Regions from separate parts of the Methylorubrum sp. B1-46 genome, predicted to be linked through region 2. Evidence: riboswitches for the same ligand, from Rfam matches in the RefSeq annotation. Region 2 holds a riboswitch; each other region holds the start of a gene.
The links. Region 2 has a riboswitch for cobalamin ahead of LPC10_RS07705 (CbtB-domain containing protein). Riboswitches for the same ligand answer to the same signal wherever they lie in the genome.
Positions count from the first base shown of each region.

Region 1: it holds a riboswitch for cobalamin, as region 2 does, so the genes downstream of both, LPC10_RS01470 (TonB-dependent siderophore receptor) here and LPC10_RS07705 (CbtB-domain containing protein) in region 2, are expected to answer to the same signal.
Region 3: it holds a riboswitch for cobalamin, as region 2 does, so the genes downstream of both, LPC10_RS00640 (hypothetical protein) here and LPC10_RS07705 (CbtB-domain containing protein) in region 2, are expected to answer to the same signal.
Region 4: it holds a riboswitch for cobalamin, as region 2 does, so the genes downstream of both, LPC10_RS05695 (TonB-dependent siderophore receptor) here and LPC10_RS07705 (CbtB-domain containing protein) in region 2, are expected to answer to the same signal.

Region 1 covers NZ_CP088247.1:294,659-302,503, reverse strand. Annotated here, with positions in the region: gene LPC10_RS01485 (molybdopterin cofactor-binding domain-containing protein) at 1-925, opposite strand, end outside; gene LPC10_RS01480 ((2Fe-2S)-binding protein) at 940-1,410, opposite strand; gene LPC10_RS01475 (hypothetical protein) at 1,547-2,143, shown strand; cobalamin riboswitch at 2,278-2,475, shown strand; gene LPC10_RS01470 (TonB-dependent siderophore receptor) at 2,598-4,814, shown strand; gene LPC10_RS01465 (PepSY domain-containing protein) at 4,895-6,358, shown strand; gene LPC10_RS01460 (PAS domain-containing protein) at 6,389-7,845, opposite strand, start outside.
Region 2 covers NZ_CP088247.1:1,636,523-1,644,367, forward strand. Annotated here, with positions in the region: gene cobN (cobaltochelatase subunit CobN) at 1-1,655, opposite strand, end outside; gene LPC10_RS07685 (DUF4349 domain-containing protein) at 1,669-2,568, opposite strand; gene cobW (cobalamin biosynthesis protein CobW) at 2,565-3,599, opposite strand; gene LPC10_RS07695 (DUF1636 domain-containing protein) at 3,603-3,995, opposite strand; gene LPC10_RS07700 (CbtA family protein) at 3,988-4,764, opposite strand; gene LPC10_RS07705 (CbtB-domain containing protein) at 4,794-4,973, opposite strand; cobalamin riboswitch at 5,013-5,213, opposite strand; gene cobU (bifunctional adenosylcobinamide kinase/adenosylcobinamide-phosphate guanylyltransferase) at 5,280-5,813, shown strand; gene cobO (cob(I)yrinic acid a,c-diamide adenosyltransferase) at 5,814-6,416, shown strand; gene LPC10_RS07720 (methyl-accepting chemotaxis protein) at 6,820-7,845, opposite strand, start outside.
Region 3 covers NZ_CP088247.1:115,528-123,372, reverse strand. Annotated here, with positions in the region: gene LPC10_RS00655 (polyprenyl synthetase family protein) at 1-352, shown strand, start outside; gene LPC10_RS00650 (hypothetical protein) at 786-986, opposite strand; partial or broken gene LPC10_RS00645 (TonB-dependent receptor domain-containing protein) at 1,031-1,772, opposite strand; cobalamin riboswitch at 2,431-2,641, shown strand; gene LPC10_RS00640 (hypothetical protein) at 2,741-3,526, shown strand; gene LPC10_RS00635 (TonB-dependent receptor) at 3,526-5,712, shown strand; gene LPC10_RS00630 (ABC transporter substrate-binding protein) at 5,713-6,597, shown strand; gene LPC10_RS00625 (iron ABC transporter permease) at 6,594-7,574, shown strand; gene LPC10_RS00620 (ABC transporter ATP-binding protein) at 7,571-7,845, shown strand, end outside.
Region 4 covers NZ_CP088247.1:1,177,128-1,184,972, reverse strand. Annotated here, with positions in the region: gene LPC10_RS05730 (alpha/beta hydrolase) at 1-407, shown strand, start outside; gene LPC10_RS05725 (hypothetical protein) at 509-661, opposite strand; gene frc (formyl-CoA transferase) at 1,123-2,373, opposite strand; gene LPC10_RS05715 (PAS domain S-box protein) at 2,489-2,938, opposite strand; gene LPC10_RS05710 (OsmC family protein) at 3,213-3,656, shown strand; gene LPC10_RS05705 (nuclear transport factor 2 family protein) at 3,686-4,054, shown strand; gene LPC10_RS05700 (DUF2778 domain-containing protein) at 4,173-5,330, opposite strand; cobalamin riboswitch at 5,667-5,875, shown strand; gene LPC10_RS05695 (TonB-dependent siderophore receptor) at 5,981-7,845, shown strand, end outside.

The DNA of each region.
Region 1 (7,845 bases), 1.3 Mb from region 2:
CCTTCGTCACCTTCGTGGCGCGCACGTGCTGCCAGAGCTTGTCCTGTTCGGGCAGGCCCTCCCATCGCGACCATGTCGCCTTGAGCTGTCCGGCCGCCTTCACCGCCGCCCATTCCCGCTCGGCGACGACCGCGAGGAAGTTGCCCTGCCGGACGACGCGGATCAGGCCGGGAATTCCCGCGACCGAAGCCTCGTCCACGCCCTGCAGTTCCGCGCCGATGGCGGGCGGGCGGACCACGCGGGCATGCACCATGCCGGGCACGCGATAATCCTGCATGTAGGTGAAGCGGCCGGTGATCTTGTCGGGGATGTCGATCCGCGCCACCGAGGTGCCCACGAGGGCGAAGGCCGACGGGTCCTTGGTTTTGATAGCGGGATCGACCTTGAGGTCGAGGCGTCCGTCCTTGACGAGTTCGCCGTAGGTGACGCCCGCTCCGCCCGCCTTCGGCCGCACGGTGCCGTTCTCGCTCACCAGCGCGTCGGCGGATAGGCCGAGCCGTTCGCCGGCAAGCTGAAGGAGCCGGGCGCGGGCGGTCGCGGCCGCTTGTCGGATCTCGACGCCGCCCTTCTGGATCGAGAGGCTGCCGTAGGTCGGGCCCTGGTCGGGGGTGAGCGCGGTGTCGCCCTGCACGACCGTCACGCGGTCGAGGAGCAGGTCGAGCTCCTCCGCGGCGATCTGGGCCATCGCGGTCCTGATGCCGGTGCCGAGATCGACCTTGCCGGAGAAGATCGTGGCGCGGCCGTCGGCGCCGAGCGCCAGGAAGCTGTCGACTTGGTCCGGCGCGACCGGCTTCGAGAAGCCGTTGGTGGTCACCGGCGCGAAGACCGTCTGCGCGACGGCTCTGCCTCCGGAGAGCGAGAAGCCGACGACCAGGGCGCCGCCCTGGAGAAGCAGATTGCGGCGGGAGAGGGTGGGCGCGTTCATGGCGTCAGCCTCCCTCACAGCGTGCCGGCGGCGCGCTGAACAGCGCGCACGATCCGCAGATGAGTGCCGCATCGGCAGAGGTTCTGCGCCAGCGCCTGCCGGATCGCCGCCTCGTCGGGCTTCGGTGTCTTGTTAAGAAGGGCGGCCGACTGCATGATCATGCCGTTGATGCAGTAGCCACACTGCGCCGCCTGCTCCTCAATGAAGGCGGCCTGCACCGGGTGGAGCTTGTCGGGCCCGCCGAGGCCTTCGAGCGTCACGATCTTCGCCCCCGGCTTCAGGCCGGAGACCGGCGTGACGCAGGAGCGCACGGCCTGCCCGTCGATATGCACCGTGCAGGAACCGCACTGGCCCAGCCCGCAGCCGAAGCGCGGGCCGTGCAAGCCGAGATCGTCGCGCAGCACGTAGAGCAGCGGCGTTTCGGGGTCGTCCACGGTCACGGACGTCGCGCGCCCGTTCACGTCCAGCGACATCGGCTGCGCCATGGGGCGTCTCCCTGGAACCATTCTTATAGAGAGGGCCTATACCCAGCGCAGGGCCGGGGCAACGCGACTCCTTTGCGGCAACCCTCTCATCGCCGCGTGCGATCCCGATCCGGCCCGGCGTCATCAGGGAGGTTCCATGTCCCCGTCCGGCTCCTGCCGCTTCGCCCTCGCCGTCGCGCTCGTCCTCACAGCCGGCGGCGCCGGCGCCGCCGAACCGATCGCGGCGGACTGGCCGGAGCCCGCTCGCAAGGCCGCGGCAGCGATTGCGGAGAAGTACGGCCCGCCGCAGGAGCAGACGGCGACCCTGCTGATCTGGCACCGAAACGGGCCGTGGATCCGAACCGTGGTGCACAAGGTCGGGGCCGAGCACGACTTCCCGGCCAAGCACAGCGACGTTGTGGAACAAAGCCTGCCCTACAAGGTGCCGCTCAACCTCTTCAGCGCAGTGGCGACCTTCAACGGCAGCGTGATTCCGGATCGGACGCGGGGCACGCTTACGGCCTACGGCGCGGACGAGGCCGAGAACGTGCTGAGCCTGAATCTCGCCCGTGCTGTGGTGCGCGGCGAGCTGACGCCGGAACAGGCCCGCGAACAGCAGGTTGCGGCGACCCAGGAGCGGGCGGGAGGCAAGACGCCCGAACTCGCTGCGAAGCTGACGGTCGAGCCGCAGCAGCAGGGTGACGTCACGGACCCGGACACGGCGATGATCCTGCCGCCCGGCCGCAGTCGGTGACCGACGTCACCGATCCGCAGCCTCCCGCTGTCGAGGCGTTGCGGGCGAAGCCCGACCCAGCGACGGCTGCACCGTTAGCCACATCGATCGAACACCGAGTTCCATGATCGGAATTGACACTCCCTGCCGGCGCCGAATAGCTAGGCTTCGACGGTTCCCCTCGGGGATCAAAAGGGAACGCGGTGAGGACGTCAGTCCGATGCCGCGGCTGCCCCCGCAACTGTAAGCGGCGAGCCTTCCGCCACCATGTCACTGGGCAGCCTCGCCCGGGAAGACGGTGAGAGGGCAGCGACCCGCGAGCCAGGAGACCTGCCGTCAGTCGTGGTCACACGCGAAACGCGTCGGGCGGGGTGTCCTGACGGGTGTCGAAGGCGCGCCACTCCCGTGGGGAGATGCGGCCCGAGGCCTCGTTCGCGGTGACGTGCCACTGCCGTTGCCCGAGGCCGCTCGTCCCATGTCGTCCGTTGATCGCCCCCACTCGCCTGCCGAGTACCTGCCGGCCGCCCTGCTGCTCTCGGCCGGCGCCCTCATTCTGCATGCGACCTCCCTGGCGGCTCAGGACCGCACGGATGTTGCCAGCGAATCGCACGCCGTCGCTCTGGAGGAGCTTGCCGTGCAGGGAGCCGGATCCGGCACGCGGCTGCTGGCGCGGACGCCCTACACGGCGGCGCCGACCGGGCTCAATCTCACCGCGCCGAACCGCAGCGGCAGCCGTCTCGATCTCTCGCCGCTGCAGACGCCGGCCAGCATCGAGGTGATACCGGGCCAGAAGATCCGCGAGCGCGGTCAGGAAACCGTGCAGGAGGCGATCACCCAGAACGCGGCCGGCATCACGACGATCGGCGCGCCCGGCAACGGTCTGGGCGCCTACACCTCCCGCGGCTTTGCCGGTGTCAACTCGGTGATGCAGCTCTACGACGGCACCCGGCTCTATGTCGGCGCCGGAACGATCACCTATCCCTTCGACACATGGAACGTCGATCGGATCGAGGTGCTGCGCGGACCGGCCTCGGTCTTGTACGGGGACGGTGCCATCGGCGGCGTCATCAACGTCGTGCCCAAGAAGCCGACGGCCGTCCCGATCAACGCGGCTCGCGCCGCTCTCGGATCGGATGGCGTGAAGCGCCTCGCCTTCGACAGCGGCGGTCCAGTCGGCGAGAGCGTATTCTACCGCCTCAACGTCAGCGCCAATCAGGCCGATGGCTGGCTGCGCCAGAACGGCGATTTCGCCAATCTTGCGGTCTCGGGGGCCGTGCTCTTCCAGGCGACGCCCGACCTCGCCTTCACCCTGTCGCACGATTACGGCTACCAGGAGCCCCTGCGCTACTTCGGGACGCCGCTGATCGGTGGCCGGATCGATCCGCGAACTCGATTCAACAACTACAACGTCAACGACAGCCGCATCGTCTTCAAGGACAACTGGACACAGTTCAAGACCGAGTGGACGCCGACTGCCGACATCACGATCCGCAACACGGCCTACCGTCTCGTGTCGGATCGGCACTGGCGCAACGTCGAGACCTATGGCTTCGTGCCGAATACCGGCCTGATCCGCCGAACCAGCCCGATCGAGATCTTCCACGATCAGGAGCAGATCGGCAATCGCTTCGACGCCGCCTTCAAGGGCGAGCTGTTCGGCTTACGCAACGAATTTGTCGCCGGCTTCGACATCAACCACATCCGGTTCAAGCACACCAACAACGCGCCCTACCGCGGCGAGAGCAGCGTCGATCCGTTCGTCTTCAGCCCGGGCGTCTTCACCAGCCTTGATCCGACCACGCTCGGCTATCTCACGAGTTCCAATCAGTACTCGCTGTTTGCTGAGAATCGCCTCGTCCTATCCGATCAGCTCTCGCTGATCGCCGGCGCGCGCTACGATGCGCCCACCGTCCGCCGGGAGGATCCGCGCAATCCTTCGGCCGGCTTCACCAAGGATTTCAGCGCGGTGAGCTATCGCTTCGGTGCGGTCTACAACCCGACGCCCGACAGCGCGCTCTACGCAAGCTACGCCACCGCCGTCGATCCGGTGAACTCTCTCATCACGCTGACGCTGGCGCAGAAGGATTTCCAACTCTCGACCGGCGAGCAGATCGAGATCGGCTACAAGCAGTCGTTCTGGGAAGGCCGCGGCGAGTTCACCTTGGCCGGCTACCGGATCAAGAAGGACAACCTGCTGACGGTGGATCCGCTGCGCCCGTCCGTGTCGGTCCAGGTCGGCAGCCAATCCTCGCACGGCGTCGAGGCGTTCGCCTCGCTCGGCCTATGGGAGAATTGGCGGGTGGAGGGCAACATCGCCCTGCTGCATGCCCAGTACGACGATTTCCAGCAGGCCGTCGCCGGCGTCGCCGTCAACTTCGCCGGCAACCAGCCGGTCAACGTGCCCGAGCGCGTCGCCAATCTCTGGCTGAGCTGGGCGTTCGCGCCGCGATGGGAGGCGCGCGCCGGCGTGCAGTTCGTCGGCGAGACCTTCAGCGACTTCGCCAACACGGCCCGCCGGCCAGCCTATGAGGTCGTCAATGCGAGCGTGGATTACCGTGTGAGCGAGACCTCGCATTTCAGCCTGCGCGCCTACAACCTGCTCGACAAGGTCTACCCCGTGACGGGGAGTTCGGCGGCGTGGCTGCTGGGTCGGCCTCGCTCGGTCGAGGTCGCCTATAACATCGCCTTCTGAGGGCGCGTGTCGATGTGTTTCGCAAAAGGGGAGCGGCCCCGGCTCGGCAGTCGCAACGACCGGCGGCCGGTGGATCGATCATGAGGCGTGCGCTCCTCAAGCGCGGCAAGCGCTGGCTCTATCTCGCCCATCGCTGGCTCGGCATCCTCACCTGCCTCCTGTTCGTGACGTGGTTCGTGTCCGGCCTCGTCATGATGTATGTCGGCTTTCCCAGCTTGACCGAGGCGGAGCGACGTGGCGGCCTGCCGCGCCTCGCCTGGGACCGGGTGGTGGTGACGCCGAGCGAGGCACTCGAAGCCGCCGGCCAGACCCGCTTTCCGCGGGACCTGCGCCTTGCCATGCTCGATGGGGATCCGGTCTACCGCATCGTCGGTTGGGATGGCGGGCATGCGACGGTCTTGGCAAGCGGACGGCGCCTGATCACCGGCATCGATCCTGGGCAGGCGCTCGCCATCGCCCGCCACGACCGGCGCGCGACGCGGCCCCGGCTCCTCGGCGAGATCGACCGCGATCAGTGGTCCGTGACGGCGCGCTACGACCCGTTGCGGCCGTTCCATCTCATCGCCCTCGGCGATCCTGAGGATACCCGCCTCTACGTCTCCGCCCGCACGGGCGAGGTGGCTCTCGACACCACGAGGCGGGAGCGGTTCTGGAACTGGTTCGGCGCCATCCCGCACTGGATCTACCTGACACCCCTGCGGGCGCAGGCCGCTCTGTGGCGGGATGTCGTTCTCTGGGTTTCCGGCGTCGCCGTTGCCGGTGCGGTGACCGGTTTATGGGTCGGGCTGCTGCGTGTCCGGCTGCGGCAGCGCTACGCATCAGGCTCGGTTTCGCCCTATCGCGGCTGGGCGGCGTGGCACCATGTCGGCGGTCTTGTCGGCGGCCTGACCCTACTGACCTTCGTCGCCAGCGGCTGGCTGTCGATGAACCCGAACCGTTGGTTCGGCGCGAGGACGCCGAGCCAAGCCATGATTGAACGCTATGCCGGCGTGACGGAGGCCCGCTGGGGGCAGGATCTCGCCGTCCTCCGCGCCGCAGCCTGCCCCGACGCCGTCGAGGCGCGGTTCGGCTGGCTCGGCGGCGAACCGCGGGCCATCCTGGCCTGCCGGGATGGCTCGACATCGGCAGGGGCGGCCCCGACGATCGCCGGATTGGTGAAGGCGGCCGGCCGGCTCCTGCCCGATGCCACGATCCGCGAAGCGGTGCTCCTGACCGAGGAGGATGCCTATTGGTATTCCCATCACCAACAGCGGCGCCTGCCGGTCCTGCGGGTGAAGTTCAGTGATGCGGACGCGACGTGGTTCCATCTCGACCCGGAGACGGGTGAGGTTCTCAACCGAGCCGACCGTTCCGCGCGGACCTATCGCTGGCTGTTCAACGCTCCGCACAGTCTCGACTTCCGCCTGCTGGTGCAGAACCGCCCGGCCTGGGACGCCGTGCTCTGGCTCCTCTCCGCCGCCGGATTGATCATCTCCGTGTCGGGCGTCGTGATCGGCTGGAAACGTCTCGGATTGCGCCGCATCCGGCGCAGCGGCGCACACTGAAGCCCGCCCAAAGCGAGGGGGGAGGCGCTGTCAGGTGCGCCGTGCCATCACACGTTGCAGGATTCTCGAGAGTTGTTCAGCCGAGTACGGCTTCTGCAGAAGCTCGAAACCGTGACTGCCTTCCTGGGCCAGCACGTGGCTGTAGCCCGAGGTCAACACGACGGGCAGGTCCGGGAAGCGCTTGCTGATCTCGTGGGCCAGCGCGACCCCGTTCATGCCGGGCATCACCACATCCGAGAACACGGCGTCGAACGCAGGCCCCCGCTCGGTCAGACAGGCCAGCGCCGCATCGGCATTCGCCGCCCAGGTCGTGACGTAGCCGAGATCCTCCAGGATCTGCGTGGCGAAGCGTCCGACCTCGATGTTGTCCTCGACGACGAGAACCTGCTGCCCGAAGCCACCGGGCTCGATCGAACCCGGCCTGCCACGCTCCTCGCCGGCCGTCGCCTCGGGCTCGACCTCGGGCAGGTAGAGCGTGAAGGTGGTGCCGCGGCCAGGCGCGCTGTCGACGGCGACGTCACCGCCCGATTGCTTGGCGAAGCCGAAAACCTGGGAGAGGCCGAGGCCGGTTCCCTTGCCGACATCCTTCGTGGTGAAGAACGGCTCGAAGATATGGGCCAGCACCTCCGGCGCGATGCCTGCGCCGGTATCGTGCAGCGAGACCGCCGCGAACGGCCCCGGCGCGCCGGCATGGCCCCGGATGGTGGGCAGCGACTGTCCGCAATCGAGGCGCAGCGTCAGGGTGCCTTCGCCCTCCATCGCGTCGCGGGCGTTGACCGCCATATTGACCAGAGCGGTCTCGAACTGGCTGAGGTCCACCTTGACGAAGCAGGGCCGGTCCGGAAGCGCGGTGACGACCCGAATGCGGGCGCCCGTCACCGTATCGATCAGATCGGCCACGCTGCGCAGGCGGGCGCCGACATCGATCGTCTCGGGCTTCAGGGCCTGCCGCCGCGCGAAAGCAAGGAGCTGACCGGTCAGCTTGGCCGCTCGGTCCACAGTCTCCGAGACCGCGGCGAGGTAGCGGTTCCTGCGCTCCTCGGGCAAATCGGGGCGGCACAGAAAGTCGACCGAGGAGCGGATGATCGTCAGCAGATTGTTGAAGTCGTGGGCCACGCCGCCGGTCAACTGGCCGATGGCCTCCAGCTTCTGCGACTGGCGCAAAGCCTCTTCGGCTTGCCGCAGCGCCTCGCCCTGCGCCTTCTCGGCGGTGACGTCGCGCCCGTAGGCATAGACCAGATCGCCTTCGATCGCGGTGCGCCAGGAGATCCAGCGCGAGGTCCCGTCCTTGTGGCGGTAGCGGTTCTCGAAATCGGTGAGCGGACCGGTGCGTACGGCGCTCTCGAGAGCGGCATGGGTCGCTTCGACGTCGTCAAGCCAGATGAAATCCGCGAAGTGGCGGCCCACGATTTCCGTGGGGCCATAACCGAGGATGGCCTCCCAAGCCGGGTTCGCGGCGCGGAAGATGCCGTCGGCGCCGACCACCA
Region 2 (7,845 bases):
TCGTTGCGACAAGCGGCAGCGAGCGTGAGGGGGCGCTTCAAGTCGAGCTCCTCGCGGAGCGGCCCCCTCACCTTCGGCTGCCGCCTCGCACCGGCGACGCCCCAAGTCGGGCCTGCCCGACTTGGGCACCTTGGATCAGAACTCGGGAACACCCGAGGTCTGTGGTCGCCGAAGCCCTCTCCCCGCGTGCCGGGAGAGGGGATGTGCGCGGCAGCCGTGCGCACCATCCGGAACCGGAACGCGCCGTCGCGGCACACCGGATCGTCCTCCGGTGAGCCCCAACGCTCGGTGAGTTCCGCCCGCCGCGCCTCCGGCAGCCCCTCGAACCAAGCCACGTAATCGGCCAGCGAGACCGAAAAACCCGGCTCACCCTCCGTCAGTGCCTCCATCAGCGCGCCCGCCTCGGGCAGATCGCCCGCCGCAAAGCCCGCCGCGGCGAGGTCGGCAGCGATGGCGCGGGCGCTCTCCGGCGTGTCGAGGCCGACGGCGTATCCGGCCCGTCCGCCGCGGGCGGGGTAATCGGACAGCACCATAGCCAATCGGCGCTTTTCACGCGGCGTTCTACGCAGATGAACCCAGGCGGCGGCGCGCTCGGCCAAAGCGGCGATGCCGGCGGGATCGGGCACGGCGCGGCGTTCCGAAAAACCCTCGACGGCCTCCGCCTCCTCCTTGAACGAGATCGGAAATCCCGAGAGCCGCCCGTCGAATTCCGGCAGCGCGATCTGCATGGCGAGGTCGGACGCGTTCATGCCGCGCGCGGACGCGGACCATGCGGCGCGCGGGGCGCCGATCGTGTAGGCCTGAAGCACGGGGCAATCGGCGGCGTCGAGCACGAAGCCGGCATCGTCGCGGGCGGAGAAGGCGGTGGCGGCGAGCACGATGTCGGGGCGACGCCGCGAAAGCGTCGCGCGCAAGGTCGCGACGGCTGACGGGTCCTTCAGGCTCGACACCGCGAGCGTGATGCAAGCCATGCCACGTTCCTGCAAGGCGGCGGCAAGCTGCACGGCCGGCGCGGTCTCGCCGGAGAGCACCGCCGAGCGGTAGACCAGCAGCAGCGCCAGCGGCCCCGGCCCGGCGGCCTGCATCGCCGTCTCAAGGGAAAGCGGCCCGCAGCCGGGGCACCACGCGAAGCCGCGCGGCAGCGCCCGCGGCGGCTCCGGTTCGACGGCGGCGCCCGCCTCCCGCGCGAGGCTGCGCAGCAGGTTCGTCAGGTTCTCCGGTCCGCCCGCGCGAAAATAGGCGTCGAGGCGCGCGCAGGTCTCGGGCGGCAGGGTTGAGAAGGCGTCGAGGCGCGGGTCCGGCCGGTCGTCGCCGGGCAGCACCGCGAGCCGCACGCCGTTGGCGCGCGCGGCGGCGGCGACGCGCTCGATGCCGTAACGCCAGTAATCGAGCCCGCCGAGGCAGCGGATGACGCAGACCTTCGCCCGGGCGATCACCGCATCGACGTAGAGATCGACCGACATCGGGTGGCGCAGTTGCGCCAGCTTGGCGAGCCGGAGCGAGGGCAGGCCGGGCTCGGCCGTGTGCGCCCGGGCGACGGCTGCGAGGTCCGTGTCGGTGAACGACAGAAACACGATCTCGCCCGGGCTCTGGCCGAGATCGACCGCCGCCTCGCCCTCGTCGAGGGAGACCGTATCGAGGCGGATCAGGTGCATGGCGCAGGCGCCCTCACGACTCCAGGCGGTTGCGAGCCGGCTGCGCCCGCTTGCGCCGGATGCGCCAGACCAGCCGCAGGAGCAAGATGGCCAAGAGGACGATCGGCAGCCAGGGCAGACTCGCGACCGTAAACCGCAGGGCGGTCGCCGCGCTCTCGCCGAGGATTGGGCCGCTGCGGGCCCAGACCTCCTGCACCGGCGCGAAGGCCCCGGCCCGCGCCTGACTGGCGCGGAAGTTCACCGTGACGATCTCGGTGTCCACGCGCTCGTCGAGTCCGCGGCGCGTCCCCTCCGACTCCTCGATCTGGCTCTGGACCTGCGCCAGCTCGCCCGCGATCTTGATGAGATCCTCGGCCCGGTTGTCCGGCTTCTCGGCGAGCGCGGTCAGGCGGGTGCGGTAGTCGTTGAGCTGGGCGAGCCGCCGGCCGGTATCGGCAATCGAGGCGGTCAGATCCTCGGCGCGGGTCGCCTGCTCGATCAAGGCGACGTCGCCCGCCGCCTCGCCCGGCAGGGGCGCGGTGACGAAGGCGACGTAAGGCGCGACCGCTTCGTGCGGCAGCCGCACTTGAATCTGCGCCTGCGGCGGGCGGGTGCCGCTGCCATCCCGGATCGAGGAATTCAGCAGCGTGCAGGTCGCGGCCTCGGCGAGGCAGCGGTCGCGGGCGGCGGCGAAATGCGGCGCCACCCGGTCCGGCGCGAGGCCGACGGTGAGGTCGTGGCGGTAGGCGAGCTTGGCCGCACTGCCCTCGCGCGCGGCGGAGACGAACGGGGCCGGAGCCGCCGCATCGGCCCCCTCCCTGCCCTGGCGCACTTCGCGCCGGGCATCGGAACAGCCGGCGAGGAGGGTGAGCGCGGCAACGGCCGCGAACAGACACCCGCGCGGCAGCCGACCTGCAGCCACGCCCCGGCTCATCCGCGCAGGGCGGCGGCGACCGCGTCCTGATCGAACCCTTTGAGGCCGATGACGACGAGGCGCCCGTCGCGGGGCTCCGAGCCCTTCCAGGGGCGGTCGTAGTGGGAGGCGACGCGCCGGCCAACACCCTGCACCACGAGGCGCATCGGCTTGCCTTTCACCTCGACAAAGCCCTTGATCCGCAGCACACCCTCGGTCTCGGCCGCCTTTTCCACGCGGGCGGACAGGTCTTCCGGGCTGACGGCGACGCCGACCGGGATCGCGACGGATTCGAAGTCGTCGTGGTCGTGGTCCTCGCCTTCGCCGTGATGCGAGGGGCGGGCGTCGAGATCGTCCTCCGCCGCCGCCGCGATGCCGAGCAGCACCCGCGGATCGAGGCGGCCGTGCTCGGTCGCGACGATCTCGACGGCGCGCGGCAGGTGCGCCTCGATCTCGGTGCGGACCTTTTGGCGGCCCGCCTCGTCGAGCAGATCGGATTTGTTGAGCACCACGAGATCGGCGCAGAGGATCTGGTCCTCGAACACCTCCTCCAGCGGATTGTCGTGATCGACCGATTGGTCCGCCGCGCGCTGGTTGGCGAGCGCGTTCGGGTCTTCGGCGAACAGGCCCGAGGCGACCGCCGGGCCGTCCACCACCGCGATCACGCCGTCCACGGTCACCCGCGAGCGGATCGCCGGCCACTGGAAGGCCTGGACCAGGGGCTTGGGCAGCGCGAGGCCGGAGGTCTCGATCAGGATGTGCTCCGGCGGCTCGGGCCGGTCGAGAAGCTTTGTCAGCGCCGGCACGAAGTCGTCGGCGACCGTGCAGCAGATGCAGCCGTTGGGCAGCTCCACCACCGAATCCTCGTTGCAGCCCTCGATGCCGCAGGCGGCGAGAAACGAGCCGTCGAAGCCGAGATCGCCGAACTCGTTGACGATGATGGCGAGCCGGCGCCCGCCCGCATTCTCCACCGTGTGGCGCACGAGCGTCGTCTTGCCGGCGCCGAGGAAGCCGGTGACGATGGTGCAGGGGATCTTGTCGACGAGGCTCATGGGTCAGCGCGTCCGGTTCAGCGGCGGGATGCGGGCGACGACGCCCTTGCGGAACGCCTCCGGCCGCTCGCGCCAGGGCACGACGCCGTCGGGCGTCTCGAGGTAGCGGCGCAGGCCCGCGAGCAATGTGCGGGCCGAGGTCTCGGGATCTTCCAGGGCGTCGAAATCGCCGTAGACGTAGGTCCAGCGGTTCGGTGAGACGACGGCCACCGTGCAGGGCCGCTTGCAGACCGAGAGGCACTCGGCCCCCTCGATCGTCAGGCCCGGCACCGGTTCGCGTTCGGCCTCCGCCCGCAGCGCGGCCAGAAGCTTGGCCCCGGCGCGCGGCTCGGACGTGTCACCCGCCGCGCGGCAGGTGATGCAGACGGACAGGGTCGCGCTGTCGGGATCAGGCATGGGCGCGGGCGCCCGCCTCGCGGCCGAACAGCCTCCAGGCCCAGCCATAAGTGAGTCCGATCACCGCCCAGAACACGAAGCCGATGGCGAGCGAGCGCGCGGCGAACTGTGCGGCCGCGGCCGGCGGCACCTGCGAGGAGACGGTGTCGACCGATTGCGGCGCCCCGGCAAGGTGCGGCGCGACGATGAGGACGAGGCCGCCCAGGATCGTCAGCGGCACCCGCCGCACAGCGATCAGGTAGAGGCCGAGCCCTGTGGCGACCACCGTCATCAGCCACCACGACTGGCGCAGCACGAGCGGCGCCGCGCCCATGCCGGGCAGTTCCGGCGGCAAACCGATGGCGGGGGCGAGCGCCACCGCGAGGAAGCCCGCCACGCCGACGACGAGCCCGCTCTGCGGCGTCGGCTCACGGCGCAGAGCCAGCATCACCGCCGCCAGCAGCAGCGCGTAGCCGACACCGCCGACCAGCGTGGCCAGCCCGGTGAAAGCCATCCGCTGCAGGCCGGGCGCGGGCTGCCACTCGTCGGCCTTGTCATGGTCGTGACCGGCCCCGCCGTGGGCATGCTGCGAGGGTGCATGGGCCGGGACGATCAGGGACGCGAAGGGCGCGGAATCGCGGGAAGGCGCGAGGGCGGCATGCGCGCCCTCGCCCTCGTAGGTCTCCGCCTGAAGGATCAGCGGGGAGGTCAGCGCGAGCTGAAGGCCCGTCGCGACGACGGACGCGAGGAAGCCGGCGACGAGCGCCGCCGACAGCAATCGGGAAATCATGGAACCGCTTTGAGCCGCTGGAACGCGGATCAGTGGCAGGGGAAGTTCTGCGCGTGGCGGAAATCGTGCGCCGCGTTGTGCAGCACGGAGGCCGGGGCGAAGCCCGCCACGAAGACGAGACCGAGGCCGAGGAAGGCGGCAACGAGAAGCGCGCGGGCGCCCTCGGCGGAGCGGGCGGTGGCCTGGGTGTGAAGGGTCGCAGTCGTCATCGGGTCACGGGCTCCGGCCGCCCCACCGGCGGCGTTCGAGAACAAAAATCGTCGGACGGCAGGTCTCCTGGCTCGCGGCTGGTCTCGCGCCTGCCGCCTTCCCGGATCACCCGGTGGCTCGTGGCAGGAACTCGCCGCTTACAGTTGCGGGGGCAGCCGCGGAATCGAGGTTTCGGCAAAACCTCTCACCGCATTCCCTTTTCACCCCGTTGCCGGGGCACCGTCACCCGCCGCTTGTAACGCGGAGCGGCGGGCCTTGCAAAGCGCCATTGCGTGAACGGGCAGGCTCGGTGCAAACCGGCGGCCATGACGGATGCGGCGCCCGACCGGATGACGCTGGTGCTCGGCGGCGCGCGCTCGGGCAAGAGCGCCTATGCGGAGCGGCTGATCGAGGCTTGCCCCGCCCCCTGGCTCTACATCGCCACGGCGCAAGCCTGGGACGACGAGATGCGCGCCCGGATCGGCGAGCACCGGGCGCGGCGCTCGGATTCCTGGCACACCCTCGACGTGCCGACGGCCCTGCCGGAAGCGATTGCCGCCGCGACTGGACCGGTGCTGGTCGATTGCCTCACGCTCTGGCTCACCAACCTGCTCTTGGCCGAGGCCGATCTCGATGCGGCGACCGAGGCGCTGGCGCGGACCTGCGCCGCGGCACCGGGCCCGCTGGTGCTGGTGGCCAGCGAGGTCGGCCTCGGCATCGTGCCGGACAACGCGCTCGCCCGCCGTTTCCGCGATGCGGCCGGGCGGCTGCACCAGCGGCTGGCGCGCGAGGCCGACCGCGTCGTCCTCACGGTTGCCGGCCTGCCCCTGACGGTCAAACCCTCACGCGAGACTCCTTAGATGACCGAAGACGACGCGCGTCACCGCGAGAAGATGGCCAAGCGCAAGGCGGTGCAGGACGCCGAGGTTGCTTCCAAGAAGATCGAGAAGGGCCTGCTCATCGTCCATACCGGCCCCGGCAAGGGCAAGACGACGGCCGCGCTCGGCCTCGTGCTGCGGATGCTCGGGCGCGGGCACCGGGTCGGCGTGGTGCAGTTCATCAAGGGCGCCTGGGACACCGGCGAGGCCCGCGCGCTGAAGAACTTCGGTGACCAGATCGCATGGCACGCGCTCGGCGAGGGCTTCACCTGGGAGACGCAGGACAAGGCCCGCGACATCGCCGCCTGCCGCAACGCCTGGGAGACCGCCCGCGCGCTGATGGCGGACGAGACGATCCGTCTTCTCGTCCTCGACGAGTTGAACATCGCGCTACGCTACGATTACCTCGATCTCAACGCGGTGCTGGCCGACCTCGCCGCCCGACGCCCCGACCTCCACGTCGTCGTCACCGGCCGCAACGCCAAGCCGGCCCTGATCGAAGCCGCCGACCTCGTCACCGAGATGGGCAGCGTGAAGCACCATTTTTCCGCGGGGGTGAAAGCGCAGGAGGGGATCGAGTTCTAAGGTTGCGCGCGATTCCAGGCCAAAGCCAATCATACCGAATCCGGTTAATCCCTTCGGTAGGGCTGTCCCCCGTCATCCGGGGCCGCGCAGCGGAAGCCGGGATCCACCCGTGATGCGGGAGGCCCGGCGCCTGCGAGGCCAGTCGTGGATTCCGGGTTCGCCTGCGGCGCCCCGGAATGACGAAGGTCAACGCAAGGTCGAACTCTCCAAGCGGAAACAGTATCAGATCGACGTTGAAGGGCTGCTAAGTGGAAAGCAGCCCTTCCAGCTGGCCAGGACATTTTGGCGAAAAGCGCTTGCCTATTCTTCGCGCATTGATTCCCAAGTTTTTGGATAATATATTTGATCTGCAACCATGATGTGTCGTTGCAGATTTCTGTAGTGCGCCAAGCCTTTGCCTGAACTAGGCTGCGCGGACGTTCGCGAGAAACTGCTCCATTTCGACGCGTAGCGCATTGGATTGCCCTGCCAGGCCATTGGCGGCTGATGCAACGGCCTGAGCGGCGTGCCCGGCGCCCTCCGCCTCCTGCGCGACCTCGGCGATGTTCGTGGTCACCTCCGAGGTGCCAGCCGAGGCCTGAGCCATGCTTCGCACGATCTCCTGCGTCGTTACACCCTGCTCCTCAATCGCGGTCGCGATGTTCGTGGTCACGCCGCTCATGGACTGGATCTGACGGGCGATATCCTGGATTGCCTTAGCAGCGCCCGTGGTCGCTGCCTGGATCGCAGCGACTTGCTGGCCGATCTCGTCGGTCGCACGGGTCGTTTGGCTCGCCAACTCCTTCACCTCCGCAGCAACAACCGCGAAGCCGCGTCCGGCCTCACCCGCGCGCGCCGCCTCGATCGTGGCATTGAGGGCAAGCAGGTTGGTCTGACTCGCAATGTTCGAGACGAGACCGACGACGTCCCCAATGCGGGTCGCCGCCTGGGCAAGAGCCGCCATCGTCTCCTCGGTGCACGAGGCTGCCTGCACGGCAGAAGCCGACATCCCGGCGGCCTGCTCTACTTGGCGGCCGATCTCCTCGACGGTCGCGCCGAGTTCCTCCGCCGCGGCCGCCACGGCATTGACGTTGTCGGCTGTCTGATGCGCTGCGCCAGCCACACTGGTCGAACGCTGTGCCGTTCCGGCAACCGCGTTTTGCATCGTGGCAGCCGAGCCCTGCAAGTCTGCGACCGCTTGTGCGACGCTGGTGACGATGCCCCCAACGGAGCGCTCAAACCTGTCCGCGAGGTCGCGCAGCAAGGAGCGGCGAGCCTGCTCCTCACGCAAACGCGCGGCCTCCGTGGTCTTGAGTTGCTCGGCCGCTTCTTCCAGTGACATGTCTCGGATTGTCACCACTGCTCGGGCGATGTCGCCGATCTCGTCGGAGCGCCGGCTGCCAGGAACCTCTGCCAGCGCCTGCCGGGCCGCGAGCGCCTTTAGAGCCCG
Region 3 (7,845 bases), 1.5 Mb from region 2:
CATGAAGACTGGTATGCTCCTGGCCTTCTCGGTCGAGGCCGGTGCGCTGATTGGGGGAGCCGACTTTCACGAGCGCGACGCCCTTCAGCGCTATGGCAGGGCACTCGGACAAGCCGTCCAGATTGCCGATGATATCCTGGATCGGGTGGCCACTCCGGAGGTAGTCGGCAAAGCTACGAGCAAGGACAGGGGCCTAAAGAGGGCCTCGCTGGCCGACTGCCTCGATTTCGATAGAGCCCAGGCCGAGTGTTACCGTCTCGTTGCCATCTGTGATGAGGCCGTTTCGCAGTGGAACGAGGCCGCCGCAGTACTGCGCCAAGCAGCCCGCTTCGCAGTTGCGCGCAAGGCGTAGCTGTGGAAGCTCGACACTCTTTCGCAGTTGAATTGCCGCGGGCGCCTATGATTCAGTACACTGGTATTGAACCTTGGCTTCTGAAGTGCAAGGCGATGGAAGCCCTAGCATTACAGTTGCATTTTCTTTTTGAGATGCGCCTGTCGAGCGGCAGCTACGTGGGCACGCCGCAAAGCTGTGCGCCGGTGCGGTCGAGCGAGTAGAAATAGGCTGTAGAACTCGACCTGGGGGCTCGGTACATGGCATGAGGTCCGTGGCCTGAAGGATCAGGGAACGGTGATCGATCCGGCGGCGGGAGGCGCGCGTGCGCCGGCTCCAGTTACTGGAGGGCCGCGGGGACAGGCGAAGACCTCAGGGCGCCAGGTCACTGCAATGGCCTTACGAGCAGGCCAGATGAACGGCACCGACGACACGGGCGGGACCGAGGCGAAGCTCAGGGCGTGGGTGACGAGGCAGCAATCCGGGTGCCCATACGAGGGGGCGCCTTAAACGGCCCCTCGCTGCTGCCCGCATCCTGCTGGCAGAGGACGTGCGCGGGGTCGCGGGAGGCCACGAGGCTCGCGCGACCGAGCACCGCCTGCCGCGTAAGCGCGAACCGGGCAGCCACCGCGATGGCCGCACGCCAGGCACGCATCAAGAGACCCTGCCACGCCACCGGCGCTGCGCTGCTTGAGGGCATCAGAAGGACAGCCGTATGCCGCCGACGAAGTTGCGCGGAGCACCCGCGAACACCGGACCGGTGGTGTTGGCCAGGACGCCCGCTCCGTTCTGTAGGCCGGAAACGGCGCTGATCGAGTTGGCGAGGTTCTGGGCCGAGGCGATGTAGCTCCTGTCGAAGACGTTCTGCGCCTCGACGAACAGGTTCAGCCGCTTGGCGTAGCCGACGAGCTCCTTCGTGTAGTGAACGTTCAGGTTCACGATGGCGTAGCCGGGCGCCTTCAGCAGGTTGGCGTTGTCGATGAAGAGGTCGTCCTGGAACACCGTTTCCACGTAGCCGCCCAGGCCCGCCAGGGGGCCAGTGGCCTCCTCGTAGCCCACGCGCGCCAGGAGCTGGTGAGCGGGCACGCCGGGGATGTGATTGCCCGCCCGGTCGAAGCGTCGGGTCAGGCTGCCGGCGCTGAGCTGCTCGACGTACCTCGTGTAGATCTGGTCGTCGAAGGTATAAGCGGCGGTCGCCCGCCAGCCAGGCGCGAAGGCCCAGTCCGCCCCAACCTCGACACCGCGATGCTCGGAGGCCGGCGCCGGGCGACTGCGTGACGAGCTCGTTGTGGAAGAACTCGTAGAAGCCGGTCACGCTGAAGCGGACGCCGGGTAGCGGCGTCCTGTCGACGCCGACATCGAAACCGAGGTTTTCCTGAGTCTGAAGCTGTCCGTTGTTGCCTGGCACACCGGCGGAGGTGACGGTGAGGTTCGAGGCCGAGGGTGTGGCGTAGCCGGTGGCGACCCGCCCCCGGAACTGCCACTCGGTGTCGGGCCGGTAGAAGGGAAAGCTCGGGCGCGACGTTCAGGAAGCTGCGGTCGATGTTGGCCAGCGTGGTGGTGACGCCGCCTGCAGCCGGGAAGCCGTAGGTGATGTTCCGGCCGTTGATCGTCGTGTTCTCGGCGCTGATGCCGGCTACCGCAATCCACCGCTGAGTTCGTGCTCCCGATTCATACATTCCACAGCAACGGCGCTGTCCATATGCGAGCGACCGCTGAGCATCGGATTCGGCGCTTGACAAGAACGCAATGTTATAACATTACATAAATCTGAACTGGGCCCGAACGCGCTACCCGCTCTGTCGATCGAGAGACACGTGCCGCGGCGATGTGCAAACCGGCTCGACACCTGTGTGCGAGGTATCCAGGGGTGCGATTGCCCTCTTCAAGAGTGCCGATGCTGCCCCGTCCGCCTGAAGCTCCTCCATGCACAAAGACTGCCAGCCTGGCGCTGAGAAGGTGAGCTTCGCTTTTTCTGTGTTGCTGGCCACATCTGCTCGTGAGTGGAGCTGCCGCATACGATATCAAGTAAATTGGCTCGGCGAATTAGATCAACATGAGATAGTTTTCTGGCGGTTGACAACCTTCACGCCGCTTGGTCTATGAGCTGCGATCAAGGTTCTCGCCATCCGATATGGCGAGCTAAGAGGGAATCCGGTGCGGCGCTTGCGCCCAAACCGGAGCTGCCCCCGCAACTGTAAGCGGCGAGTCATCCGTCGATCTGCGTCACTGGTGAGAGATCACCGGGAAGGCCAGACGGGTGGCGGCGACCTGTGAGCCAGGAGACCTGCCTTGACCGTGAAATGTCTCGTGGGCGGGGTGTCCCAACGGGCCGCATGAACGCACGTTGCGGCAGCCGCGACGTCGGCTTGCGCCCACGGTCCCCCGTCAAGGTTCGGGGAAGGACCGATGGAACTGAGTTGCACAATCATACGACCCTTCAGCGTTGCGCCGCCTGAAGCGAGCGAGGTCGGCGTCGATCCTCTCGAACTCTACGCGGTCGGCATCGACACATCCGACTACGTCGCGCATGTCGCACCGCTTGTTCGAGCGGCAGTGCCGCGCATTGGTGACCTGCTTGATGTCGGAGCCGGGGGTGGGCAGCTCGGCCAAGCCGTGCGCGATCCGCTTGCCGCCTGGATCGCCGTCGAGCCGAACATAGGGATGCAGCAGCGCCTGCGGGCGCTCGTGCCGCCGCCGCACCTTCTGCCAGTGGGGTGGCAACAAGCCGATCTGCCCAAAGGATCCGCAGACACCGTGCTGGCCGCCAATATCGCTGCCCCGCTCACGGATGCGGGCGTGTTCTTGCGTCAGTGCCGCGCTTGGGCCCGCAGCAATGTCATCTGGCTGGTTCCGGCACAGCGTGGCCCACGAGGGCTTTGCCTTGCCGGCTGTCTGCCGTCTGCCTGGCACGGTGAAGACGAGACGCCGGGCATCGACGTCGTTCTACGCAACCTGCCGCCATGTGATCAGCCATCCATCGCGGCGCGAGCAGAGTGGACCTTCAGCGCCGTCGTTCGAGACTTGGAGCGGACTTCCGGGCACCTTGCCGACCGCCTCGGTTGGGCCCTCGATGACGGCCGCCGACGCGAGCTTTACGAACATCTTTCAGCCCAAGCCGTGCCCGTGCCTGGCGGACACCGCCTCTCCGTTCCCCGAGCTTCCGCCCTCCTCGTGTGGAGGACCGCCTCGTGATGCCTCGCGCCATTTTCCCTCTCGTGCTCCTCCTTGCCGGCAGCACGCACTCAGTCTCCGCGATGGCACAGGAAGGCACCCCCGTCGTCGGCAGCGCCGCGGTGAGCCTCGATGAGCTCGTGGTGACCGCTACCGGCCGGCCCGAGCCGCGCTCCGAGATCGCCGGCACCGTCCAAGTCATCGACCGTACGACGATCGAGAACACCACCGCCAAATCGGTGACCGATCTGCTGGCCGAGAACGCCGTCGGCTTCTTCTCGGAATGGACGCCGGGCCAGACCTCGATCAACATCCGCGGCGGTGCCACCGACGGCCAAGGCAAGGACTTCCGCAGTCAGGTCCTCGTCCTCATGAACGGCCGCCGGGCTGGTACGGCGAACCTCTCCAAGCTTTCCATCGCCGATGTCGAGCGGATCGAGATCGTGCGCGGGCCCTCCTCGGTGATCTACGGCAGCCAGAACATCGGCGGCGTCATCAACATCATCCTGAAGACCGGCCGCACGGCGCCCGGCCCCCTTGTCGAGGGCATCGGCGGCGTCTGGGGGCTGGCGCAGGGACGTGCGCAGACCGGTGGGGTCGTCGGTCCGTTCGACTACTATCTCGGCCTCTCGGGGGCCAAGCGCGACGACTACTATGCCGGTTCGGGCGACCGGATGGCCAATACTCAGTGGAACCGGATGGGCATCACCGGCGCGCTCGGCTTCCAGATCGACCCGAACCAGCGACTCGATTCCACGCTTCGCACGGACGGCATTTACGGGGTCGGCTTCCGCGGTTCCGGTGGCAACCTCTACAGCCGAGACAACCGGATCAACGGTTCGTTCGATGCGAGCTATACCGGCCGCACCGATGACGGGCGCGCGAGCCTGTTCGCGCAGTTCTACAGCGTCACCGACGAGGACCGTTTCAAATGGGCCTCGCCGGTCCAGCGCGGCGGAACCGGGCTCCCTGTGCCGGGGACGCAGGCGGATTTCAACTCGCGCTACCTCGACATCCTCGGCACCCGCTTCCAGCCACGCGTGAGCCTGTTTGCAGGCAACGATCTGCTTCTCGGCTGGGATTGGGAGACGAGCCGGCTGCGCTCCGATCGCTTCCGCGTGGGCGTGCCCGGCAACCCGTTGGCCCAGGTCTCGCCGCAGGACAACAACCAGACCGACCAGTTCCACGCCCTCTACGTCGAGGACACCCAGCGCCTGTTCGACGACCGGGTGACGCTGCGGGCCGGCATCCGCCAGACCTACGGCACCACGAGCTTCGATCCGACGCCGTTCCTCGCCGGACAGATCACCGGATCGCGCCCCTACGAGGCCACGACCTACTCCGTCGGCGCGACCTACCGAGCAACCGACTGGGCCGCCTTCCGCGTCGGCGCCTCGTCGGGCTTCCGGGCGCCGACCGCCACTGAGATCGCCGCCGACTTCAACACGCTGGGCGGCGGGCGCGTCTTCGGCAATGCGAACATCCGGCCCGAGACGAGCGAGCAGATCGAGATCGGCACCACCCTGACGAACGGGGTCTCGCGCCTCGATGTGGCTTTGTTCCAGAACATCATCTCGGACCGCATCATCACCCGCTCGCGCGGGCCCAACAGCAACACCTCGGACTACGTGAACAACGCGGGCGACGTGGTTATCCGCGGCATCGAGGTTCAGTACGAGACGGACATGATACGCACCCTCGGCTGGGAGCCGGGCATCTGGCGCTGGCGGGCTTACGCCAACGGCAACTACAACTTCGACATGAAGGACGAGGGCGCCGTCAGCGTCGCCACCGCCAACACGCGCCGGGTCGAGCGCGTCTACGAGTACCAGCTCGCCCTCGGCACTCGCTTCGGTCAGACCGACATCCCCTATCCCTGGACGATCCAGGTTCAGGGGGTGCTCAACGGTCCGGTCTGGTACAACACGGAGGAGAACCTGCTCGTGCCCGCGGCCGAGCCCTACCGCGAGTACATCTGGCGCAAGGATCCCTTCGTCCTCGTCAACATACGCGGTGAGGTGGACCTGCTGCCGGGAGTGAAGCTGTTCGCGCAGGTGCGCAACTTGTTCGACGTGAACTACCACCCGCTCTTCATCGCCATCGCTGGGCAGCAGCCGACCCTGGCCGACCTGCGTCTTTACAACGGCGGAGGCGGCACCTCCGCACCCGGTCGGGATCTGCAACTCGGCCTGCAGGCGCGCTTCTGAATGCGCGTGGCGATCATCGGGGCTCTCGCCGGACTGACTGCGGCCAGTCCGGCTATGGCCGAGCCAATCCGGCTGACCGATGCCCTCGGTCGGGCCGTGGAGCTGCCGGCAGCCCCGCGGCGGGTCGTGACGATCTTCTCCTCGAACACGGAGTTGGTGGCGGTCCTTGGTCTCACGGACCGCATCGTCGGCATCGACGCCTTCACCCGCTACCCGCCCGAAGCCGCAAACAAACCCGTCGTCGGCGGTCGCCTCGGCTTCTCGGTCGATGCCGTTGTGGCGCAGAACCCGGACCTCGTGCTCGTCACGCCGGCCCGGCAGGCGGTGCATCAACTCCTCGCACCGATGGAGCGGCTCGGCCTGCCGGTGATCGTGCTGACGAGCCGCAGCCTCGATGAGGTGCTCGGCAACATTCGCCTCGTTGGGCGGGCCCTCGGAGAGGCGGAGCGCGGGGAGGCGGTCGCGGCGGGGCTGGAGGCGCGGCTCGCAGCAGTAGCCCGCAGGCTCGCAGGCACGGTTTGCCCCCGCACGATCCTCGTGACCGGACGTCTCGGCAATGGGCTGCTGCTGGTTGCGCGTCAGGATACCTACACCGGTGATGCCCTCGTCCGCGCCGGCACTTGTCCGGCGCTCGCCAATCGCGGAATCGCCCAAGTCTCGCCCGAGGCGGTCCTCGCCGCGGATCCGGATGTGCTTCTTCTCGCTGGACAGGAGTGGGAGCTGGCAGAGCTCACGGCTCGGCCGAGCTTTCGTGAGATGCGCTCCGTACGGACCGGCCGCGCTCACACCCTGCCGCGCGCCGAGTTCCTGATTCCGGGCCCACGCACGGTCGACGGGATCGAGCGCCTGGCTGCCCTTCTCCATCCAGCTCAGACCGCGCCGTGAGGCTCATCCTACCGATTGCCGCCATCCTCGCTCTCGCCCTGTTGTTTGGCCTCGCGGCCGGACACGACTGGGCCGGGCCGCTGGAGATCATCCACGTCCTCGGCGGGACCGATGACCTGCGGACGCGCCTGCTGCGTGACTGGCGCCTGCCGCGCGTGCTCGCTGCCGGTCTCGTCGGAGCCATGCTCGGCCTGGGCGGCGCGATCTTCCAGGGGGTGTTCCGCAATCCTCTCGCCGAGCCCTACCTGCTCGGCGCCTCCGGCGGTGCGGCGATCGGAGCGACCGTCGCCCTGCTCGTGCCGCTCGGCCTTCCGTCGAGCCTCGCGCTTGGCGGCCTCGCCTTCTTGGGGGCTTGGGCCGCAACCGTGCTGGTGCTTGCCGTCGCGCGAGGCTCGGGCGCGGCGGATGCCGCTGGCCTGCTGCTGGCAGGTGTCGCCGTGGCAGCGATACTGGGCGCGGCTCGCTCGTTCCTGATGCTCGCTCTTTCGGATGAAAGCGTCAGCCTACAGATCGTTCTGAGCTGGACGCTCGGTGGCATTCAGACGCCGGACTGGACGGGCCTCGCTCTGCTCGCTGGCCTAGCGGCTTTCGCCCTGTGTATGAGCCTTCTTCTGTCCCGCGGCCTCGACCTCCTCGGTCTGGGTGAGGATCAGGCTCGTGCCTTCGGACTTGTTGCCGACCGCTTCACTGCCTGCGCCGTACTGGTCGGCGCCGCCGTTGTGGCGCTCGCCGTCGCCTATGGTGGTCTCGTTGCCTTCGTCGGTCTTGTTGCCCCCCACATCGCCCGCTGGTGGGTCGGACCGCGCCACCGCGCGCTGCTGCCGATTTCGGCCGCGACGGGCGCCGCCCTGGTCATCGTCTGCGACGGGCTCGCCCGCGCCGTTCTGCCGCCGGCCGAGTTGCCGCTCGGCCTCGTCACCGCCGCGGCGGGCGGACCATTCTTCCTCGTCCTGCTGCGCCGCAGGCTTCGCGCATGACCCACCTTATCGCCAAGGGCATCACTGTGACGGCAGGCGCTCACCGTCTGCTCGATGCGGTCGATCTCGACATCAAGCCCGGCGCCCTCATCGGGTTGATCGGCCCGAATGGGGCGGGCAAATCGACCCTTCTGCGCACGCTGGCCGGCCTTTCACGCCCGCAAGCCGGTGTCGCGATGCTTGATGGCCGACCCGTCGTGGGCCTACCGCCCCAGGAGCGCGCCCGCCGCATCGGGTATCTGCCACAGACGTTCCAGCCGGCCTGGGACTA
Region 4 (7,845 bases), 460 kb from region 2:
TGATTGCCGGCAACGGCCCCGACCGGGAGCGGCTCGACCGGGCGCTTGCCGAGGTCGCCGACCGCTTCCTGATCGATCCCGGCCATCTCGCCTTCGCGGGGCACTCGGACGGGGGCAGCTACGCGCTCTCGCTCGGCCTCACCAACGGCGACCGGGTCAGCCACATCATCGTGTCCTCGGCGGGCTTCCTGTCCGTGCAGGTGCAGGCGGGCGCGCCGAAAATCTTCATGTCGCACGGGACGCGCGACGAGCAGATCGGCATCGACCGCAGCGCCCGGACTCACGCCCGGCTGCTGCGGGGGGCGGGCTACGATCTGACCTATGTCGAGTATGACGGGCCGCACGCCTACAATCCGGACGTGGTGGCCCAGGCCGTCGATTTCTTCCTCGGCGACTTCTTCGCCTGAGCCGCGGGCCTGCCTCGATCACTCTCCCGGATATCCGATCCGGGCGCGTGATCGATCCTCTTGTCTGGACATCGTGTTTTCCGACAGCCGGCGGCCGCCTTTCAGGACGTTGCGCCGGCAGCGGCTCCGGGTTCTTCGACGCCGACGTCCTCCGGCTCGACCACGGGTAGAGTGGGGTGGCCGCTCCGGGCCATGCGCACCGCGATCTGGGCGTGCGACATCTCCGGGTGCAGACTCTCGACCTCGGTGGTCATCGCGTCCGCGGCGCAGCCGTGCGGGGCCTCGCCCAACCTCACTTGTCAGCGCCGGGCGAGGCCTGTGGGCATGCGGGAGCCGCGAAGAGCAGGTCGGCGGAGGCGCCCTTCGGTGCGATCGGCGACGGCAGCCCGGTTCTGGTCTCAAGTGCGGCACGGCCGCATGGCGAGGGGAAGGCGCGTCGCGGCAGCCGGGGCCGCGAGACGGAAAAACCGGACCGACAGGGTCGGCCCGGGAAAGTCATCGGAGGAGGAAAAAACCCGGGCACCGTGCCCGGTCAAGCGCTCCCGGGGCGATGCCCCGTCCCGGGAGATTCATGGCCGAAGGGGGCCGGCCATCCAGTGTCTCTCACGAAACTCCCGCTGCGCCGCCATCGCCAGAGCGAGAGCTGTTCGCGACCGGGAGTCTTGTGAGGCACTCTCCGTACGGGCAGTCCGGGGGGACTGCCCGCCGTTACCCGTCAGACCGCGCGAGCCTCGTGCATCGCGGCGATCTGCTCAGGCGAGTAGCCGAGGCCGGCGAGGACCTCGTCGGTGTGCTCGCCGAGCAGGGGCGAAGCCTTGATGTCGACCTTCAGGTCCGAGAACTTGATCGGGCTTCCGACGGTCAGGTACGAGCCGAGCTTCGGATGCGGGACCTCGACGATGGTGCCGCTGGCGCGCAGCGACGGATCGGCGGCGATCTCCTTCATCGACAGCACCGGCGAGCACGGGATGTCGAACTTGCGCAGGATGTCGACGGCCTCGAACTTGGTCTTGTCGGCCAGCCAATCCTCGATGATCGCGAAGATCTCGAAGATCTTGTCCTGGCGGGCGCGGGGCGTGTTGTAGGCCGGATCGTCGATCCACTCCTCACGGCCGAGCGCCTTGCAGATCGGCGCCCAGGCGTGACCCTGGATGGTGAAGTAGATGTAGGCGTTCGGATCGGTCTGCCAGCCCTTGCACTTGAGCACCCAGCCCGGCTGGCCGCCGCCGCCCGCGTTGCCGCCGCGCGGCACCACGTCCGAGAACTCGCCGTGCGGGTATTGCGGGTACTCTTCGAGGTAGCCGATGGCGTCGAGGCGCTGCTGGTCGCGCAGCTTCACGCGGCAGAGGTTGATCACCGAGTCCTGCATCGACACGGCGACCTTCTGGCCCTTGCCGGTCTTGTTCTTGGCGTGCAGCGCCGTGAGGATGCCGATGGCCAGGTGCATGCCGGTGTTCGAGTCGCCGAGCGCGGCGGCCGACACGGTGGGCGGGCCATCCCAGAAGCCGGTGGTCGAGGCGGCACCGCCCGCGCACTGCGCCACGTTCTCGTAGACCTTCAGATCCTCGTAGTGGTGGCCGTCCGAGAAGCCCTTCACCGAGGCGAGGATCATGCCCGGGTTGAGCTCCTGGATGCGGGCCCAGGTGAAGCCCATGCGATCGAGCGCGCCGGGGCCGAAATTCTCGACCATCACGTCGGACTCTTGGATCAGCTTCTCGAGGACTTCCTTGCCCTGCTGGGTCTTGGTGTCCAGCGTCAGCGAGCGCTTGTTGGAGTTCAGCATCGTGAAGTAGAGCGCGTCCGCGTCCTCGACGTGGCGGAGCTGGGTGCGCGTCACGTCGCCGGAGCCCGGACGCTCGACCTTGATCACGTCGGCTCCGAACCACGCAAGGAGCTGGGTGCAGGCGGGGCCGGCCTGGACGTGCGTGAAATCGATGATTCTGATCCCGTCGAGCGGCTGGGTCATCTTGGTTTTCTCCCTCTTTCGACTTCGTTGTGAGTTGGCGTTGTTGAAAAGTTGGAAAACAATGCTTTAGGCAATATCTCTGAATGACTTAGGTCTGCTGTGTGCTGTGTCCGCTTCAGGCGCAGACCAGTGTGCCCAGAGCGTCCTCCAATTCCGCGACGCGGCGGCGTAAGGCGCGCTCCTCCTGGAAGCGCTCGGTCTCGTCGCGGATGATCGCGGCGATGCCGGTCACCTCGCCCTCCGCGCCGTGCAGCAGCGCGACGGTGAAGGCGATGGAGAGCGCCCGTCCGTCCTTATGCAGGGCCGGAACCTTGAGCAGCGATGTGCCGTAGCGGGTCTCGCCTGTGCGCATCGTCTTGGCGTAGCCGTCCCAGTGGCGCTTGCGGTGGCGCTCTGGGGTGATGAGATCGAGCGTCTCGCCCAGCGCCTCGGCCTCCGAGAAGCCGAAGATCCGCTCGGCAGCCGGATTCCAGGTGACGATCCGTCCGTCTGCGTCCGAGATCACCACCGCATCGCCGATCGCCGCGACCAGCCCGGATGTGTCGAAGGTCTGCGATGGAGCCATCCGTCGCCTCCTTTGTGCCGCCGCTAGCCCAGAGGCCGCACGGCGAGCGGAGAGGAACAATGGCTGTCGAGGATGCCGCGTTCGGTCATGGCAGGCGTTGCCTCCTTGGCTTCCCAGGTCTCCCGAATTCCGGGTGTCCCAGATCGAGGCCGCTCTTTGCGGTGGCTCATCGATTGGCATCTGGTATACCAGATACGAATAGCAGGTCAAGGCGCACCGCGCGGCTCGAACGAGATCGCGGCGGGGCGGTTGATAGGGAGGCAAGGAGGCCGGAATGTCGGGCAAGCACAGCATCAAGATCCGGCAGATCGAGGCCTACGCGTTCCGGATCGAGTTCGGCGAAGCCTTCGTGCCGCTCATGACCGACGAGCCGGAGCCGATCGGCGGCGGCACCGGTCCCTCGCCGGAGCAGGTGCTGATCGCTGCCGTCAGCAATTGCCTGTGCGCGAGCCTCGCCTTCGCGCTCGGCAAGTACCGGCAGGAGGGCGGCGGCGTGAGCGCCGAGGCGATCGGGCGGGTGGCCCGCAACGCGGAAGGTCGCCTGCGCCTCGTCGGGATCGAGGTCGACATCGCCCTTGGCGCATCGGCCGAGTCGATGGACCGGCTCGACCGGGTTCTCGCTCAGTTCGAGCAGTTCTGCACCGTATCCGAGAGCGTCAAGGCCGGGGTTCCGGTGGCGGTCGCGGTGCGGGACGGGCAGGGTAACCGCCTGAAATAGACACGTCTCACGAATAGGGAGGAGCAACGATGAGCGAGAACGAGAGGGACGTGGCGCGCGAGCCCGAGGATCTGGCCCGGCTCTTCCACGAGCGGGCCAATGCCGGCGATGCCGAGGGGCTGGTCGCCCTGTACGAGCCGCAGGCTGTGGTCGCCGCGGGCGACATCGTGGCGAGTGGGCACGACGAGATCCGCCGCTTCTACACGGATCTGCTGGCCCGCAAGTCGGACTTTCCCGAGCCCGAGACGCTGCCGGCGATCCGCAACGGCGACCTCGCGCTCACCTTCGCGCGGCTGCCGAACGGTGCGCTCTCGGTCGAGTCGGCCCGCCGGCAGCCGGACGGCACGTGGCGCTGGGCGATCGACCAGCTCAAGATCAAGCCGGTCACGAAGGGCTGACGTCAGGGGTTTCGAAAGGACGGCTCCTTTTCATAAGTTCCAGGCCAGAGCCCTGGTTGAAGGGAGGCCGGGGTTCCACCCCGGCGCTCAGCCAAAGGAATGATCCCCTTGGGATCCTTCAATCCGCGGAGGCCGAACGGCGCGGCGTGGTGCTGCGCCGGTTGGCGAAGACGCCGGGGGCGGTGCCGGGCACCACGACCATGCGCCGAACCTCGCCGCGCAGGTAGGCCTGGAGGAAGCGGGTGTAGTTCTTGAACACGACGCAGCCGTTCGAGGCGCCGCTCGGGCCCAGCATGTAGGTGTGAGCGAGGATGCCATCGCGGCCGTGGATGGCGGCCGAACCGCCGACCGGGTTGAGGCGGATCGCCCGCACCCCGTGGAACAGGGCCTCGCGCTCCCGCAGGTCGTAGACGCCGGGCGGGGTGGCGCCGCGCATCCGGACGTGGACGTAGTCCGGGTTGTCCTGAGCGACGCCGAGGCCGGAATGGGCCTCCAGCACCTCGCCGTTCGGCAGGGTCACGGTCGCGGCGCTGATGTCGTAGACGGCCACGCCCGGCTCGGAGACCGGACCCGGCACGACCCGCCGCCGTGCGGCCGAATCGACCGCGCCGCTGTCGAGCCCGGCATAGGCCATCGCCTTGTTCGAGGCCGGTGCGGGCGACGAGGAGCCGGGCAGGTCGAACATCTTCTCGAAGAACGAGCGGTCGTCGGTCACCGCGGCGCTGAACACGCTGCGGGTCGGCTCGGTGGAGGCACGCGCCGTCGAGGCCATCCAGTTCGAGGCGGCGCGGGCAGTCTGCATCCGCGGTTCGTAGCGGAACTCCTCAGGGCGCCGCACCGGCAGGGGCACGGTGAGCGCGACGCGGGCCACCGGCGCGGCCGGGCGCGGTGCGGCGGCGGGCGGCACCTCGGCCATCGCAGCCGCGGGGAGGGCGGCCAGGGTCACGGCCGGCTCGGGCGCCGCCGGCGTCCGGACGGCGATTGCCTTCGGGGCCTGTGGGACGAAACCCCGAGTGGCGGTGTCGAGAACCGGCGCGGGGTCGAACATCGAGGCCAGGGCGCTCGGTGCGGCCGGCGCCTTCTCCGCCTGTCCGGCGTCATCGGACACCTGCACGGTCTCCGTCGGCAAGGGCTCCTCGGCATTCTGCGGCTGCAGCAGGCCGGCCAGCGCCAGGCCGCCGAGGGCGGTGAGCGCGAGGGCGGCAAGGGGCTGCCCGCGTCGACGGCGGACGACGGGCCGGGCGGAGCGACTCTGGACGAGCTCGGCGATGTCCATGCGGGCGGTACTCGACAACGCGGATCCCACACGGCCTCCCGCCGTCGTTTCCGGCTTAACTGTGCCAGAATGACGATCGAGATGGCTTTGCCGATTAGGGAATGATCAACCTTAAGCCTTTCCGTATTGAACGGGATCTTGGTTAATCTTGCCTAAACCGTAGCCCTGCCCGCTAAAAAACGCTCGATCACGATTTTTAGGGTCGAGTGGTGTCGCGGGGCATCGATGCACCGGCGTTCCGGTTTGCCGCGCAGGGCAGTGTGCCTCATGGGTCACAAGTTGTGTAATGTTGTTACATCTCATCGGGCGGCCTGTTGACCCTGCATCGCGGCGCAGCGAAGTTGCTGCGGTCAAGGTTCCCCCGGATGCAGGTTCGGGGGCTAAGAGGGAATTCGGTAAGCCCGTCCGGGCGAAGCCGAAGCTGCCCCCGCAACTGTGAGCGGTGAGCCCCGTCAGGAATGGTCATTGGTGCACCGCACCGGGAAGGCTGGGACGGAGGCGCGGACCCGTGAGCCAGGAGACCTGCCTTGGCGTGACGATGTCCCCCGGGCGGGGTGTTCCGGCGGCGTGCCTGAGCGGCGAGCGCGTATCCATGCGCTCGCAGTTCGGCATCCGCTCCGGCTCGCGCCCGCACAGCCAGAGCGCGCCCTGTGAGAGTTCGGACGAGCCTGAATGCCACCGATGTTGCGAGGCCGGTCCGGCGCCCGCACTGGATGCTGGCCGCCCTGCTCTGCGCCGGCCTGCCCGGCCCGCAGGCGCGGGCGCAGGAAGCGGTGACCCTGGAGGAATTGGCGGTCGAGGGGGAGGGGCGTGGCCAGGGCGTCGGGAACGGCGCGCCCGACGGCCGGACGGCGGCGGCCGGCACGGTCGGCCTGATCGGTCCGACACCGGGCTACCGCGCCGACCGCGCGGTGAGCAGCACGAAGACCGACACGCCCCAGCGCGACGTGCCCCAGGTCGTCACCGTGGCGCCGCGTGAGGTCATCACGGATCTGACCGCCACCCGCGTCGACCGTGTCTTCAACTACACGCCGGGCGTGGCGCAGCAGAACAATTTCGGCGGCCTCTCGGTGTTCAGCTACGCCATCCGCGGCGTCACCACCTCCGAGATCTACAAGAACGGCTTTCCCCTGAACCGCGGCACGCCGCCCCCGCCGGATACGCAGAACGTCGAGCGCATCGAGGTTCTGAAGGGCCCCGGCGGCGGCTTGTTCGGGCGCAGCGATCCGGGCGGGCTCGTCAACATCATCACCAAGCAGCCCACCGTCGAGCGCTTCGTCGAGATGGGTGGGCTGTGGGGCTCGTTCGGGCAGTTCCGCGGCACGGTCGATTCCGGCGGCGCGCTGAACGAGGAGGGCACGGTCCTCTACCGCTTCAACCTCGCCGCCGGTGCCCAGGGGAGTTTTCGCGATTTCGTGGACAGCGACCGATTGCTCGTCGCGCCCGTCCTGAGCTGGCAGATCACGCCGGACACCCGGATCACCGTCGAGACCGAGTTCCTGCGCAACCGCATCGTGTTCGATCGCGGCGTCATCGCCCTCAACGGGCGGCTCGGAATCCTGCCGATCTCGCGCTTCCTCGGCGAACCGGGCCAAAGCACCTACCAGACCAACAACACCATGCAGGTGCGGGTCGATCACCGCTTCAACGCCGACTGGCAGATGCGGCTCGCCACCCACTTCAACACCGGTACGCTGGAGGGCGAATCCGCCGAGATCCGCGCCATCGCCGCCGATAACCGCACCGTCTCGCGGGACCGCAACTTCCGCGACTACCGCTGGGACACGGCGATCGGCCAAGCGGAGGTGGTCGGGCGCTTCGACACCGCCGGCATCGGCCACACGATGCTGCTCGGCTTCGAGCGCGAGAGCACCGACAGCCGCGTGCTCTACCTGCGCTCGAACTTCCGCACGAGCCCCTACGCCATCGACATCTACGATCCGCGCTACGGCCAGCCGCTGCCGCCGCTCACCATCCCGCGCAACAACTTGGAGCGGATCACCAACACCGCCCTCTACGCGCAGGACCAGATCGCCTTGAGCCCGGAATGGAAGGCGCTCGTCGGGGTGCGCTTCGACTTCTTCGAGCAGTCGTTCCGTGAGCGCACTGAGCGCTCCCAGGTCGATCAAACCTACTTCGCGGCGACCCCGCGAGCGGGCCTCGTCTACCAGCCGACCCCGGAACTCGCGCTCTTCGCCAATGTCGGCACGAGCTTCCGGCCCAATATCGGGCCCGATGCCGCCGCCGTGGCGCTTTCCGGGCCATTCGCGCCGGAGACCGGCATCGGCTACGAGGTCGGGAGCAAGATCGACCTCTACGGCGGCGCCCTGGCGCTGACCGCCACCGCCTTCCGGGTCGACCGGGAGAACGTGCTGACGCCCGACCCCAACAACACGGCCTTCTCGCTCGCTGCCGGCGGAGTGCGCAGCGAGGGCTTCGAGTTGACGGCCGCCGGCCAGATCACGCCGGAGATCAAGATTCTCGCGGGCTACGTCTATGCCGACGCGGTCGTGAC